2 regions of the Micromonospora sp. WMMC250 genome follow, and region 1 is predicted to be linked to the other one. Evidence: riboswitches for the same ligand, from Rfam matches in the RefSeq annotation. Region 1 holds a riboswitch; the other holds the start of a gene.
What was found. A riboswitch is a leader RNA that binds a small molecule or an ion and turns the genes downstream of it on or off. The one in region 1 is predicted to bind cyclic di-AMP.
Positions count from the first base shown of each region.

Region 2: linked by a shared signal. The riboswitch ahead of O3438_RS03480 (transglycosylase family protein) and the one ahead of O3438_RS22105 (C40 family peptidase) in region 1 are both predicted to bind cyclic di-AMP.

Region 1 covers NZ_JAPZBJ010000002.1:4,908,671-4,915,745, forward strand. Annotated here, with positions in the region: gene O3438_RS22075 (hypothetical protein) at 1-243, shown strand, start outside; gene O3438_RS22080 (hypothetical protein) at 240-908, shown strand; tRNA gene O3438_RS22085 (tRNA-Gly) at 1,106-1,179, opposite strand; gene O3438_RS22090 (zinc metalloprotease) at 1,384-2,364, shown strand; gene O3438_RS22095 (pyridoxamine 5'-phosphate oxidase family protein) at 2,434-2,991, opposite strand; gene dcd (dCTP deaminase) at 3,091-3,669, shown strand; gene O3438_RS22105 (C40 family peptidase) at 3,729-4,769, opposite strand; cyclic di-AMP (ydaO/yuaA leader) riboswitch at 4,783-4,918, opposite strand; gene O3438_RS22110 (N-acetylmuramoyl-L-alanine amidase) at 5,155-7,075, shown strand, end outside.
Region 2 covers NZ_JAPZBJ010000002.1:893,515-900,589, reverse strand. Annotated here, with positions in the region: gene O3438_RS03505 (helix-turn-helix transcriptional regulator) at 1-571, opposite strand, end outside; gene O3438_RS03500 (VOC family protein) at 667-1,104, shown strand; gene dinB (DNA polymerase IV) at 1,162-2,349, shown strand; gene O3438_RS03490 (hypothetical protein) at 2,474-2,809, shown strand; gene O3438_RS03485 (LysM peptidoglycan-binding domain-containing protein) at 2,898-3,257, opposite strand; partial or broken gene O3438_RS03480 (transglycosylase family protein) at 3,279-3,389, opposite strand; cyclic di-AMP (ydaO/yuaA leader) riboswitch at 3,568-3,740, opposite strand; gene htpG (molecular chaperone HtpG) at 4,035-5,963, opposite strand; gene O3438_RS03470 (SDR family oxidoreductase) at 6,113-6,811, shown strand; gene O3438_RS03465 (M28 family metallopeptidase) at 6,877-7,075, opposite strand, start outside.

The sequences.
Region 1 (7,075 bases):
AACCTGCCGTTCGGGCTCCCGCCCGGCACCGCCGGAGACGCAGTGACCGTCACCGCCACGGCAAAGACCGGTACGGAGTCGTCGACCGCCAACAACATCGGCCAGGCGAGCGTGCGCTACATCCCCAGCACGATGGACCTCGAGTTCGTGCCCGCCGCAACCAGCCAGCAGCTCCTCCCGAACGAGTATGTAAATGTTTCCACGTCCCTCCGGAACTCCGGGAACTCCCCTCGGGCGAGGTGACCGTCACCGTCCCGGTGCCCGCCGGAATGCAGGGCTCGGAGACGTGGAGCGAGGGGTGGGACTGCGCGTTCGGCGACAGCGTCGCCGACGGCCGGACTGGCTGGCGCTGCATCCACAGCCCGCTACGGCCGGGCGAGACGAGCGAGCAGCTGTACTACGGCGGGATCCTCACCTCCACCACCGTCGGCGACGTCGTGACGATGGAGGCGACCGCGGCGACGACGTCGCCGGAGACGACCCTGGAGAACAACACGGCTCGGCACACCGTCACGGTCGAGCAGGGGGCGATCGTCCGCGGCACCGTCTGGGTGGACGGCAACAACAACCGCGTATGGGACACGTGCGAGGTGGGTGCCCCGGTCGGCTCCGAAGGGATCTCCCGCATCGACGTGGCGACGCAACCCGGCGGGTCCGGCTCCGGCGGGCTGACCACCATCAACCCCGACGGAACCTTCACCGCCTACGTCCGCCCGGGCACCTACCGGGTGCAGTTTCACGTGTACGACCCGCACGACTTCATCGACTCGGTCGACTCGGACCTGATCTACTACTGGAACGAGACCGGTGGCGCCAACTACGGCCACACCGACTGGGTCACCGTAGCTACGGGTGATGAGGTGACGCTGGACGCGGGCGTCAGGTCACGCTGGATCCAGTCCTGCTGATACTCCTCGGCGCCGTTGCGGCGCACCCGGGTGGTCCGGCCTCCGCGGCCGGGCCGCCCGGATCTCGTCGTGGGCCCATCGGCACGGCGTCCGCTCGACCCTCTGGCTGGTGGCCCGTGGCGCCCGTCAGGTGTTCGTTGCCGGCGGAACATCGAAGGCCCTGACCGGGACTCACGTCCTGGCCAGGGCCTTCGCAGTGGAGCGGGTGACGGGAATCGAACCCGCACTGTCAGCTTGGGAAGCTGATGTTCTGCCATTGAACTACACCCGCAAGCGGCACCACTGTACCCGAGTGGTCGAGCCGATGCACTCAGGTACCCCCGGCGAGCTCGCCACCCCCATGCACCCAGGGAAAAGTTTCCGGACGGCAACATATGCTCGTTCTCAAATACGTCGATGGGATGTAGCGTCTGCCACACCTTGCCAGCCACGGCGTGACACACCCCCTGCCGCGCCGCCAGAAAGAGGTGGGCCCATGGGACCTCGTCCCAAATTGCTGACCCGGCGTGCCGCCGGTGTTGCATCGACGACCCTCGCGCTGCTGCTCAGCACCGCCGCGGTGGGTGTCGTTCCTGCCGCTTCAGCATTCTCCGCATCGCCCGACGCCTGCGCGGAGCCGGCCGACGGCCACGCCAACGCCCGGATCAAGCCCGGTGCGGCGGCCAAGCACGACCCGAACGAGTTGACCGCGCAGCAGGTCCGTGACCGGGAGGCCGACCTGGCGGCGGCGCAGCGCGAGCGCGCCAACTTCCGCACCGGCGCCGGCGCGACGGCCCTGGCCACCGTCACCGTCCCGGTGGTGGTGCACGTGATCCAGGAGAACAGCACCCGGGTCGGCGGCAACATCCCCGACTCGATGATCACTTCACAGATCACAGTGCTCAACCAGGCCTACGCCGGTGCGACGGGCGGAGCGGTCACCGCGTTCGCGTTCCGACTCGACAAGATCAACCGGGTGACGAACCCGTCCTGGTACCCGATCGTGCAAGGCTCGTCGGCGGAACGGTCGATGAAGTCCTCGCTGCGAGTGGGGGGCAAGAACACCCTCAACATCTACCTCGGCGAGCTGAGCAACGACCTGCTGGGCTGGGCGACCTTCCCGCAGCGGAACCTGAGCAGCATGGACGGCGTGGTCGCGCTGAACGAGTCGCTGCCGGGCGGCACCGCCACCAACTACAACCAGGGCGACACCGGCACCCACGAGGTTGGTCACTGGCTGAACCTCTACCACACCTTCCAGGGTGGTTGCGGCGGCTCGGGTGACAGCGTCAGCGACACCCCGGCCGAGGCGTCGCCGGCGTACCAGTGCCCGACCGGGCGTAACACCTGCTCGGCGACAGGCCTGGACCCGATCACCAACTTCATGGACTACACCTACGACTCGTGCATGTACCAGTTCACCGCTGGTCAGGCCAGCCGCATGATCACCGCGTGGAACGCCTACCGCGCGGCCTAGCTGCTCCGCGTACAAAACCGGTGTCGGCTCCGTCGCGACGGAGCCGACACCGTCGTGTTGGAGCCCCGGTCAGGCGGCCGTGCAATGCACGTCGCGGCTGAGGCGGGTCGGGCGCGCCTGTGGCACGGCGAGCGGCTCGGCCGTCGCCGACGGGGCGCGCGGGTCCAGCCAGACCCGGACGGCCGGACGGCTCGGCGCGACACCCGGGACACCGACGGTGTGCTGCTCGCGGCGGGTCAGCATGGCCACGTCGACGGTGAACTCGAACAACCGCCAGTCGACCTGCTGCTCGGCCCGGGCACTCTGCGCCAGCCGCGCGACCCGGACCGGATCGGTCACCGGACGAGCATGCCCCGCCAGGTAGGCCTCGTCGTCGCTCTCCTCCGGGGGGAACGAGTGCAACGCGTAACGGCCGTCGCGTTCGAGGTCACGGCGCTTCGGGGAGTCGATGATGAAGCAGAAGAGACCCTCGTCCGTGATGACCGGGGAGACCGGGTGAACCCGGGGCCCGCCGTCGGCGCGGACCGTGGCCAGGTAGCCGAAGCCCGGCCCGTACTGCTGAAGGAGAACGCGGATCCCGTCGGCGAGTCGGGGCTCGTCGGCGGCGAAATCGGACCAGGAAGCCATGCGAGCATTCTATCGAACAAATGTACGACGAGCGACCTCGACGCGCTGGTCACCGGCACCGAATCCGGCCGGTTTCGGCAACGCGGCTATGGTGGTCCGATGCTGCTCTCCGACCGCGACCTGGTCTCCGAGATCAAGGCCGGCACGCTGGGCCTGGAGCCGTTCGAGCCCACCCTGGTCCAACCCTCCAGCATCGACGTCCGACTCGACCGGCTGTTCCGGGTCTTCAACAACCACCTCTACACCCACATCGATCCGGCGATGCAGCAGGACGACCTGACCTCGGCGGTCGAGGTGCCCGACGGCGAGCCGTTCGTGCTGCACCCGGGGGAGTTCGTGCTCGCCTCGACGCTGGAGGTCATCTCCCTGGGCGACCAGCTCGCCGGCCGACTCGAAGGCAAGAGCTCACTGGGCCGGCTCGGGTTGCTCACGCACTCCACGGCCGGCTTCATCGACCCCGGCTTCTCCGGACACGTGACGCTGGAACTCTCCAACGTGGCGAACCTGCCGATCACCCTCTGGCCGGGCATGAAGATCGGGCAGCTCTGCATCTTCCGGCTCTCCTCGCCGGCCGAGCACCCGTACGGCTCGGTGGTCTACGGATCCCGCTACCAGGGCCAGCGAGGCCCGACGCCGAGCCGTGCCTGGCAGCACTGGCGCACCTGGCCCACCCGCTGAACCCGTGACGACGAGGGCCCGCCGCGACGGATCGCGACGGGCCCTTCGGTCACTCCCGGTCAGCCGGGACGGCCGTAGCTGTGGATCGGGCCGTCGTCGACCTTCTTCATCTTGACCGGTTGGCCGGCCTGCGAGGCGTGCACCACCCAGCCACCGCCGACGTACATGCCGACGTGGTGGATGTCGCTGTAGTAGAAGACCAGGTCGCCGGGGCGCAGGTCGCCCTTGCTGACGTCCTTGGTGACGCGGCTCTGCTGGGCGGCGTTGTGCGGCAACGACACACCGGCCTTCGCCCAGGCGGCCAGCATCAGCCCGGAGCAGTCATAGGAGTTGGGTCCCTCGGCGCCCCACACGTAGGGCTTGCCGATCTGTGCGCAGGCGAACTTCACCGCGACACCCGCGGCCCCGCCGGGATAACTGCCGGGGCAGGGCGCGGGGCGCAACGAGCCACCGCCACCGTTGCCGTACACCTTGAGGCGGAGCTTCTGCAGCCGGTCGATCTCTTCGTTGATCTGCTTCTTCTTCGCCGCCAACTGCGCCTCGGTACGGGTCAGTTGGGCCACCATCTCGTCCAGCGGCGCCTTCTGCGCGGCCAACTCGTCCCGCAGGTCGGCCACCTCGCGGACGTCCTGCTGCTGGTTGTGCGCGAACCGGTCGAGCATCTCGAGCTGACTGACCACCTCGCTCGGTGACCGGCTGCCCAGCATCGCGTTGACTGTCGAGACGGTCTCACCCTTGTACGCCCGCACGGCGAGGGCGCTGACCTTGTCCATCGCGGCGTCGACCTGCTGTTCGAGCGGGGCGATGCGGGTGGCCAGAGCGTCCGCCTGCTTGCGCTTGACGGCGAGGTCGGTCCGGGTGGCGTTGTGCCGTTCGATGATCGGTTCGAGTTTGTTCCAGTCCTCGTCGATCTGACGCTCGATCTCCGCGACGGACGGGTCGGCGTGGGACGCCGTGGCGCTGCCCGTCAGGACGACGGCGACGCCGACCAGTGCGGCGAGAGCGGTGGTGAAGCGGGACCAGCGTGGGCGCGGCACGATCGGCGTCGGGCCGGCTGTTGCCGACCGCTCGGACGACGGCCGCGGGGCATGGAGTGCCACCGGGGTTCCGTACTCCTTCTTCCTGACCGCCTACCGGGTTAGCTGACGGGTTCGGGCGGGAAGTCGGCGCCCTACCGCAGTGGCTGCGGATTCACCCCGAGGGACCTGGGTCCCCGGTTCGCTCGGAAACGACTCGGCGGTGTCGGTCCGTTACCGCCCGGGCTGGGCGGAGCTGCTATCGGGCCGACGAATGACCAGAGTAGAGACGCCTGTTACCAATCCGCAACCCGTGCGGCCGTGACACTCCGTACCGATCGAGCGGGGGTCACCGGCCCGGTGTGAAGATTTCTTTCCGAGGAAGTCGAAACATGGAAAGGTATTGACGCGGACTCTCCAGCGGCGCGATGGTGACCTGACCTCTACCCGCGAGAATCTAGGGGGTTCGATGCACCATCCAACCCTGTCGACCGGCTGGCGCGCACTGCTCGCCACCACCGTCATCGCCGCCGCGAGCGCGGTGCCACTTTCGGCGGCGGCCGCCGCCGCACCCACCACCGACCGCCAGCAGCAGTACGCCGCCGCGGCGAGCGAGTACGGCGTACCGACCGGCGTGCTGCTCGGCGTCTCCTACCTGGAGTCCCGCTGGGACAGCAACGCCGGCACACCGAGCACGAGCGGTGGCTACGGCCCGATGCACCTGACCGACGCCCGCCACGTCGCCGCCCTACCCGGGCGCGGCCACCACGACGCCGGTGCCGAGGATCCCCGCGGCGACGAGTCCCGGAGGGCCCTGGCGCCCGCGCCCCGGCCCGCCGAGGCCCCCGGGCCGGCCGCCGCCGCGTTGCAGACCGTGGACGCCGCAGCCGCGCTGACCGGCTCCACCCCCGAGGCGCTGCGCACCGATGCGGAGGTCAACATCCGGGGCGGGGCCGCGCTGCTCAGCGCGTACCAGCGGGAGTTGGGTGCGCCGGTCGGCGCGGACACCGACCCGGCGGCCTGGTACGGCGCGGTGGCCCGCTACGCCGGTGCGGACAGCGCCGACGCCGCGGCGGCCTTCGCCGACGAGGTTTTCACCACCATCGCCGCAGGCGAGTCCCGGGTGACCGACGACGGGCAGCGAATCACACTGCCGGCGATCGCGGTACAGCCCCAGCGCTCCTGGTTGGACCGGCTGGGCCTACGCCGGCTGGCCCGCCCGGACGGGGTGGAGTGCCCGCGCACCATCTCCTGCGAGTGGATTCCCGCACCCTACGAGGCGTTCGGCGACGGGGACTACGGCAACCACGATCTCTCCGACCGGCCCGCCCGGCAGAAGATCGAGTACATCGTCATCCACGACACCGAGGCGAGCTGGGCGACGACCCTGCAACTCGTCCAGGACCCGACGTACGTGAGCTGGCACTACTCGCTGCGCTCGGTCGACGGGCACATCGCCCAGCACGTGAAGACCAAGGATGTCGGCTGGCACGCGGGCAACTGGTACGTCAACGCCAAGTCGATCGGTCTCGAACACGAGGGGTTCGCCGCGCAGGGCACCTGGTACACGGAGGCGATGTACCGGACCTCGGCGAAGCTGGTCCGGCACCTGGCGCTGCGGCTGGGCATCCCGCTGGACCGCCAGCACATCATCGGCCACGACAACGTGCCCGGCACCGTCGCCTCGACCGTGCGGGGGATGCACTGGGATCCAGGCCCGTACTGGGACTGGACGCACTACTTCGACCTGCTGCACGCGCCTCGACTGGACACCGGCACCCCGGCCACCGGGCTGGTCCGGATCGACCCGGACTACGCCACCAACCAACCGGCGTTCACCGGATGCGTCACCGCCGGTGTTCCGTGCGCGCCGCGCGGCTCATCGTCGGTGGTGCTGCGGAGCGCACCGTTCGCGGACGCGCCGCTGGTCAACGACATCGCGCTCCGGCCGGACGGCACCCCGAACACGATGGCCGTGTCAGACCACGGGGCCCGGGCGTCCGCCGGGCAGACGTACGCGCTCGCCGGACGGCAGGGCGACTGGACCGCGATCTGGTACCTCGGGCAGCGGGCCTGGTTCCACAACCCGGCGTCCGCGCCGACCGCCAGCTGGACCGTCGGCGTCGTGGCCACGCCGAAACCCGGACGGACGACTGTCCCCGTGTACGGACGGGCGTACCCGGAGCAGGCGGCGTACCCGGAAGGGGTGCCCTACCAGACGATCTCGCCGCTGCAGTACACCCTGGCCGCCGGACAGCGGTACGCCGTCGGCGCGGTGCTGGCCGGCGAGTACTACCGGGCCAGCACGTTCGACGGCTCGTCGCCGGGCGACTGGACGGTCATCCGCGGCAAGAACCGCTACGCGCAGATCCAGTTCGGCCACCGGATCA
Region 2 (7,075 bases), 4.0 Mb from region 1:
CCCAGGCCATCAGGTACCAGCGACGACCTGTCGTGACCATCCGGACCGGCTCGACCGTCCGCTCGTGCTGCCCACCGTTGCGTGCCTCGTAGGTGAATCGCACCCGCACCGCGTCGCGGCAGGCCCGGGCCAGCGTCACCAGCACCTCCGCGTCGATCTCGGCCACCGGACCCATGAGCGTCTCCGTGGAGCCGTGCACCGCCCGTACCTCGGCGCGCAACCGGGCCGGCATGACCTGGTCGAGCTTCGTGAGGGCCCGCAGGGCCGCCTCGCCCGCGCCGGCGATCGTGCCGCCCGAAGCGAGGCGCAGCGAGACCGCCGTCGCGATCGCCTCCTCGTCGTCGAGGAGCAGGGGCGGCAGGCGGGTGCCCGCACCGAGCTGGTAGCCACCACCGACCCCCGGCGCCGCGTGCACGGGATAGCCGAGCGCACGCAGTCGCTGCACGTCACGGCGCACGCAACGGTCGGTGACACCGAGGTCGGCGGCGAGGTCCGCGGCCGTCCACGATGGCCGCCGCTGAAGCAGCGCCAGCAACCGCAACACCCGCTCGGTCGTCGCCTCGACGGTCACACGCCGATCGTTACACAGAATGCGGAACACTTCTGTCCGCTATCAACGAGAGGCTGGACCCATGACCGACCAGGATCACGAGACAGGGAGCTGACATGGCCCGCGACATGCAGATCACCATCGACTGCGCCGACCCCGCCGCGTTGGCGGCGTTCTGGGCCGAGGCCCTCGGCTACCAGATGCAGGGCCCGCCCGGGAACTTCGCGTCCTGGGAGCAGGCGCTCGACGCGATGGGGGTGCCGCCGGAGCGCCGCAACGACGCGTCGGCGGTGGTCGACCCCGAAGGCTCGCGACCGCGCCTGTTCTTCCAACGCGTCCCCGAGCCCAAGCAGGTCAAGAATCGCGTACACATCGACGTGCGGGCCGCACCCGGGCTGGAGGGTGACGAGCGGATGGCGGCCCTGGAGAAGGAGGCCGAACGGCTCGCCGCGCACGGCGCCACGCGGCTCAGCCGCCACGAGCCCGCTCCCCCGCTGGGTGCCGGTCACCTCGTCATGGCCGACCCGGAGGGCAACGAGTTCTGCCTCGACTGACGCCACGTTCGCCCAGGTCACTGCCGCGACGACCGGATGCCATGCGAACATGTGTACGTGTCGCCCGCTGCCAGCATCCTGCACGCCGACCTGGACGCCTTCTACGCGTCGGTCGAGCAGCGCGACGATCCACGCCTGCGCGGCCGGCCGGTGATCGTCGGCGGGGGCGTGGTCCTCGCGGCCAGCTACGAGGCGAAGGCTCGGGGCGTCCGCAGCGCGATGGGCGGCCAGCAGGCACGCCGGCTGTGTCCGGACGCGATCGTGGTGCCGCCGCGGATGTCGGCGTACACGGCGGCGAGCCGCGCGGTCTTCGAGGTCTTCCGGCAGACCACTCCGCTGGTCGAGGGGCTCTCCATCGACGAGGCGTTCCTCGACGTGGGTGGCCTGCGGCGGCTGGTCGGGCCACCGGCCGACATCGCCGCGCGGCTGCGTCGGGAGGTTCGGGACCGGGTCGGCCTTCCGATCACGGTGGGTGTGGCCCGCACGAAGTTCCTGGCGAAGGTGGCCAGCGGGGTGGCGAAACCCGACGGCCTGCTGGTGGTCGCACCGGACGCCGAGACGGCTTTCCTGCACCCCCTTCCGGTCGAACGGTTGTGGGGCGTCGGCCCGGTCACCTCCGCGAAGCTGCGGGAGCACCGGATCCGTACCGTCGGCGACGTGGCCCGGCTCGGTGAGGCCGCGCTGGTGTCGCTGCTCGGGTCCGGTGCCGGCCGGCACCTGCACGCCCTGGCACACAACCGTGACCCGCGCGCGGTGCAGGTCGGTCACCGACGCGGCTCGATGGGCGCCCAACACGCGCTGAGCCGTACCCCGCACGCACCGGCGGAACTGGACGCCATCCTCGCCGGTCTGGTCGACCGGGTCACCCGGCGGATGCGCGCGGCCGGCCGCTCCGGTCGCACCGTGGTGCTGCGGCTGCGCTTCGGCGACTACAGCCGGGCGACCCGCTCGCACACCATCGGCAAGGCGACAGCGGACACGACGCCGCTGCTCGCCGCCGCGCGCGCGTTGCTGCGGGCGGCGCAGCCGGAGATCGACAGTCGTGGTGTCACGCTGATCGGTGTGTCGGTGGGCAACCTGGACGACAGTCCGGTGCAGCCGGAGTTGCCGTTCCACAGCGACCCGGGCGCGGAGTTGGACGCCGCTGTCGACGCGGTCCGCGACCGGTTCGGCTCGACGGCGCTCACCCGTGCCGTCCTGCTCGGCCGGGAGCCGGGTGTCGAGATGCCGCTGCTGCCGGATTGACCGATCTGCGTGCGGTGTCCACGCGCGGAGTTGCGACAGGAGACACATCACAGCAGGTCGGCGGTTTAGCCGGCGGCCGACGGGTGACCCTTGAGGGGTACAGCCTGACAAGGGGGGACCCACCATGTCCGACGACACCAGCAACCGAGCGAGCCGCGGCGCCGAGCGCCCGCACGACGTGACCGACCCGCTGCTCTGGCAACTGGCGATCGACGTGTTGAGCGCCCACGAGCCGGACGACGAGGGTCAGTGCCGCAATCTCCAGTGCGCCGGGCAGGCCTGGCCCTGCGCTGCCCGTCAGGGTGCCGAACATTCGCTGCGTCTGTCCCGCAGCGGGTCTGACTCCGTCGACGGGACCGTCGACGGCGGGACCGATCTGGCATCGGCCTCTCGCTGGGGTCGCAATGCCGGCCCGGTCGCGTCTCGTCGAGCGCCGAAGGCGTCCGCCTCGGCGGCGTGACTCGAACCCGACCCGCCACTCGGGCTGACCAGCACCGCACACACGAACGCTCGGCCGGTGACCCGGCCGAGCGTTCGTGTGCCATCGGTCAGAGGCTGAGCTTCTGACCCGGGAAGATCAGACCGGGGTCAGCCCCGATCAGCTTCCGGTTGTGCTCGTACAGCGCCTGCCAGCCGCCGGACACCCGATGGGCGTCGGCGATCTCCGACAGGGTGTCGCCCGGCTGGACCAGGTACGCCTGGCCGCCCGCCGGCGACGCGGTGCGCTCATGGTTGCGGGTCGCCGGCTGCTCGCCGCGCGACGGCCGCTCGGTGGGCTTCGCCGTGGACTTGGTCGGCTTCCCAGTGGACTTGGTCGGCTTCGCGGTCGACTTCGTGGCGGAGCCGCCCGACGAGCCGCCCTTCTTGCCGCAGGTCGGCCAGGCACCGATGCCCTGCCCGGCGAGCACCTTCTCGGCGATGGCGATCTGCTCGCCACGGCTGGCCAGGTCGGCGCGGGCGGCGTACTTCTTGCCGCCGTAACCGGCCCAGGTGCTCTGCGAGAACTGCAGGCCACCGAAGTAGCCGTTGCCGGTATTGATCTTCCAGTTACCGCCGGACTCACACGCGGCGATCGCGTCCCAGTTGACTCCGGCCTGCGCCGGGGCGGCCGGGCCGAAGAGGGCGACAGCGCCGGTGACCGCGCCGACAGCCAGGGGTGCCGACGGCGAGGCGGCGGGTGGTGACCCGTCGATGACGGGGCGTGTGAACAGACGTCATGTGAGCTTCCTCCACGCCGGCGAGGTGAGCTGTCGGGTTCGGGCCGAGGAGCCCGGCCGCACAGTGGCGGCTTCACCCCGAGGTGACATGCACCGAGGAACGTGTGGGTCCCCCGCTCCTGCCCGGGTGACTGGGTTCCGACGGCCGGGGGCAGGATTTGGCGTTGCCGGCCGTGGTGTCCGCAGTGGCGAACCCGACCGACGTTAGGCACGGTCGGTGACGATCGCCCAACCCCTGTGAAGTTCTTCACCGGGGTACGCGGGGCGCCGTCCGCAGCGGTTGCGGCCGGCCGGACACTGTGCAGAGAGCACTGTGGACCGGTTTCGATCAGGCTCGTGACGCAGCCAGATCACGGTGTGTCGCCGAGCGACTCGACGTGTCCGTTGGTGATCGGCTGCTCGACGTCGTACACCGAACCGGCCGGCGGGGCCCCTGGTCGGGTGGCCCGCCGGCCGGGTGTCGACCGTCTACAGGGTGCGCGCCAGCCGGTCGGCGAGCGTCCGGGTGAAGCGGGCCGGGTCGGTCAGCTCACCGCCCTCGGCGAGCACCGCCAGGCCGTAGAGCAGCTCCGCGGTCTCGGTCAGGGCCGCCTGGTCGCTCCCCTGCTCGTGGGCCTTGCGCAGCCCGGAGACCAGCGGGTGCCCGGGGTTGATCTCCAGGATCCGCTTGGTCGGGGGCACCTCGTGCCCCATGGCCCGGTACATCTTCTCCAGGGTCGGCGTGAGGTCGTGGGCATCGCCGACGACGCAGGCCGGTGAGGTGGTCAGCCGCGACGACAGCCGGACCTCCCGGACGCTGTCGGTCAGCGTGGTGCCGAGCCAGTCGAGCAGGCCGGCGAACTCCTGCCGCTGCTGCTCGCGCTCGGCCTCGGCCTGCTGCTTCTCCTCGTCGGTGTCCAGGTCGATCTCGCCCTTGGCGATCGAGCGCAGCGTCTTGCCGTCGTACGCGCCGACCCGCTCGACCCACACCTCGTCGACCTGGTCGGTGAGCAGCAGCACCTCGTGACCCTTGGCGCGGAAGGCCTCCAGGTGCGGCGAGTTCTCGATGGCGGCCCGGGACTCGCCGGTGGCGTACCAGATGTCGGTCTGGCCGTCCTTCATCCGCGAGACGTAACCGGCCAGGTCGGTGGGCTCGGTCGCGTCGTGGGTGGAGGCGACGGAGAGGATGTCCAGCAGGGTGTCGCGGTTGTCGGTGTCGTCGATCAGCCCTTCCTTGACCACCGCGCCGAACTCGGTCCAGAAGGTGCGGTAGCGCTCGGCGTGGTTGGCCTTCAGGTCCTTGACCGTGGCGAGGATCTTCTTGACCAGGCGGCGACGGACGATCTGGATCTGCCGGTCCTGCTGGAGGATCTCGCGGGAGATGTTCAGCGACAGGTCGTGCGCGTCGACCACACCCTTGACGAAGCGCAGGTAGGTCGGGACGAGCGCCTCGCAGTCGTCCATGATGAAGACACGCTTGACGTAGAGCTGCACACCTCGGCGGCCCTGCGGGGAGAACAGGTCCAGTGGGGCGTGGCTGGGCAGGAAGAGCAGCGCCTCGTACTCGAAGGTGCCCTCGCCCTTCATGTGCACGACCTCGAGCGGGTCGGCCCAGTCGTGGCTGACGTGCTTGTAGAACTCGTTGTACTCGGCGGCGTCGACCTCGTCGCGGGGCCGCGCCCAGAGCGCCTTCATCGAGTTGAGGGTCTGCACCTCGCTGGTGGCGGCCTCGCCGTCGGCGCCGGGGCGTTCGACTGTCATCCGGATCGGCCAGGCGATGAAGTCGGAGTATCGCTTGACGATGTCGCGGACGGTCCACTCGGCGGTGTAGTCGTGCAGGTTGTCCTCGGTGTCGGCCGGCTTGAGGTGCAGGGTCACCGTGGTGCCCTGCGGGGCCTCGTCCACCGCCTCGATCGAGTACGTGCCCTCGCCGGTGGACTCCCAGCGGGTGCCGCCGGTCTCGCCGGCCTTGCGGGTGACCAGGGTGACCCGGTCGGCGACCATGAACGCGGCGTAGAAGCCGACGCCGAACTGGCCGATCAGGTCCTGCGAGGCGCGCGCGTCGGCGGATTCCCGCAGGTGGCGCAGCAGCTCGGCGGTGCCCGACTTGGCGATGGTGCCGATCAACTGGACGACCTCGTCGCGGGTCATCCCGATGCCGTTGTCCCGCACGCTGAGGGTGCGGGCGTCCTTGTCGACCTCGAGCGTCACGTGCAGGTCGTCGGTGTCGGCGACGAGGTCCTTGTCGACGAGAGTGGCCAGCCGCAGCTTGTCCAGCGCGTCGGAGGCGTTCGAGATGAGCTCCCGCAGGAAGACGTCCTTGTTCGAATAGATCGAATGGACCACCAACTGGAGGAGCTGACGCGCCTCGGCCTGGAACTCCAACGTTTCGGCCTGGTTGCTCACACCGTCTCCCATCTCGGCTCGTGCGGGGTTTCGCGGAAAGGATACGAGTCGTCACGGGCCGGGGTGCCGCCGCGTCCGGGTCGCATTCCCGATTGAGGGGGTCGTCGGTGTGACATGGCTGACTTTGGTTAACAGAAGTCAGGTGGGATAGCGTGACCGCCATGAAGATCTCTGGAAGCACCGCCCTCGTCACCGGCGCCAACCGCGGCCTCGGCCGCCACCTGGCCGCCGAACTCCTCGCCAGGGGCGCCACCGTCTACGCCGGCGCGCGCAACCCGGACACCGTGGACCTCCCCGGCGTGACGCCGGTGCGCCTGGACATCACCGACCCCGCCTCGGTGGCCGCCGCCGCCGAGCGTGCCGGCGGCGTGAACCTGCTGGTCAACAACGCGGGCATCGACACCCGCACCGACCTCCTCGACGGCGACCTGGACCTCGTCCGGCTGGAGCTGGAGACCCACTACATCGGCACCCTGTCCACGGTGCGGGCGTTCGCGCCGGTCATCGCCGGCAACGGCGGCGGAACGATCCTCAACGTGCTCTCCGTGCTGTCCTGGGTGAACTACCCGATGCACGCCGCCTACGGTGCCGCGAAGTCCGCCGAGTGGGCGATGACCAACGCGCTGCGCCTCCAGCTCGCCGAGCGGGGCGTCCGGGTCGCCGGCCTGCACGTCGGCTACCTGGACACCGACATGGCCGCCGACATCACCGGCCCGAAGTCCGACCCGGCGGCGGTCGCCCGGCTCACCGTCGACGGCATCGAGGCCGACGCGTACGAGATCCTCGCCGACGACGTCAGCCGGCGGGTGCAGGCCGGGTTCCCCGGCGGCGTGGCGGCGCTCTACCCCCAGCTCCCCTGACCCATGACGCGACGGGCCGCCGCCGGCATTGCACCGGCGGCGGCCCACCCGCACGAAGTACGCGGTCAGCTCGCCTGCAACGCCACGTCGTCGAGCACGAAGCTGGTCTGCAACGACGAGTCCTCGGTGCCGGTGAACTTCAGGGTCACCGTCTGACCGGCGAACCCGGCCACGTTGAAGCTGCGCTGGGTGTAGCCGGCGGCCGCGTTCAGATTCGAGTACGTCGCCAGCGTGGTGGAGCCCACCTGCACGGTGAGCCGGTCG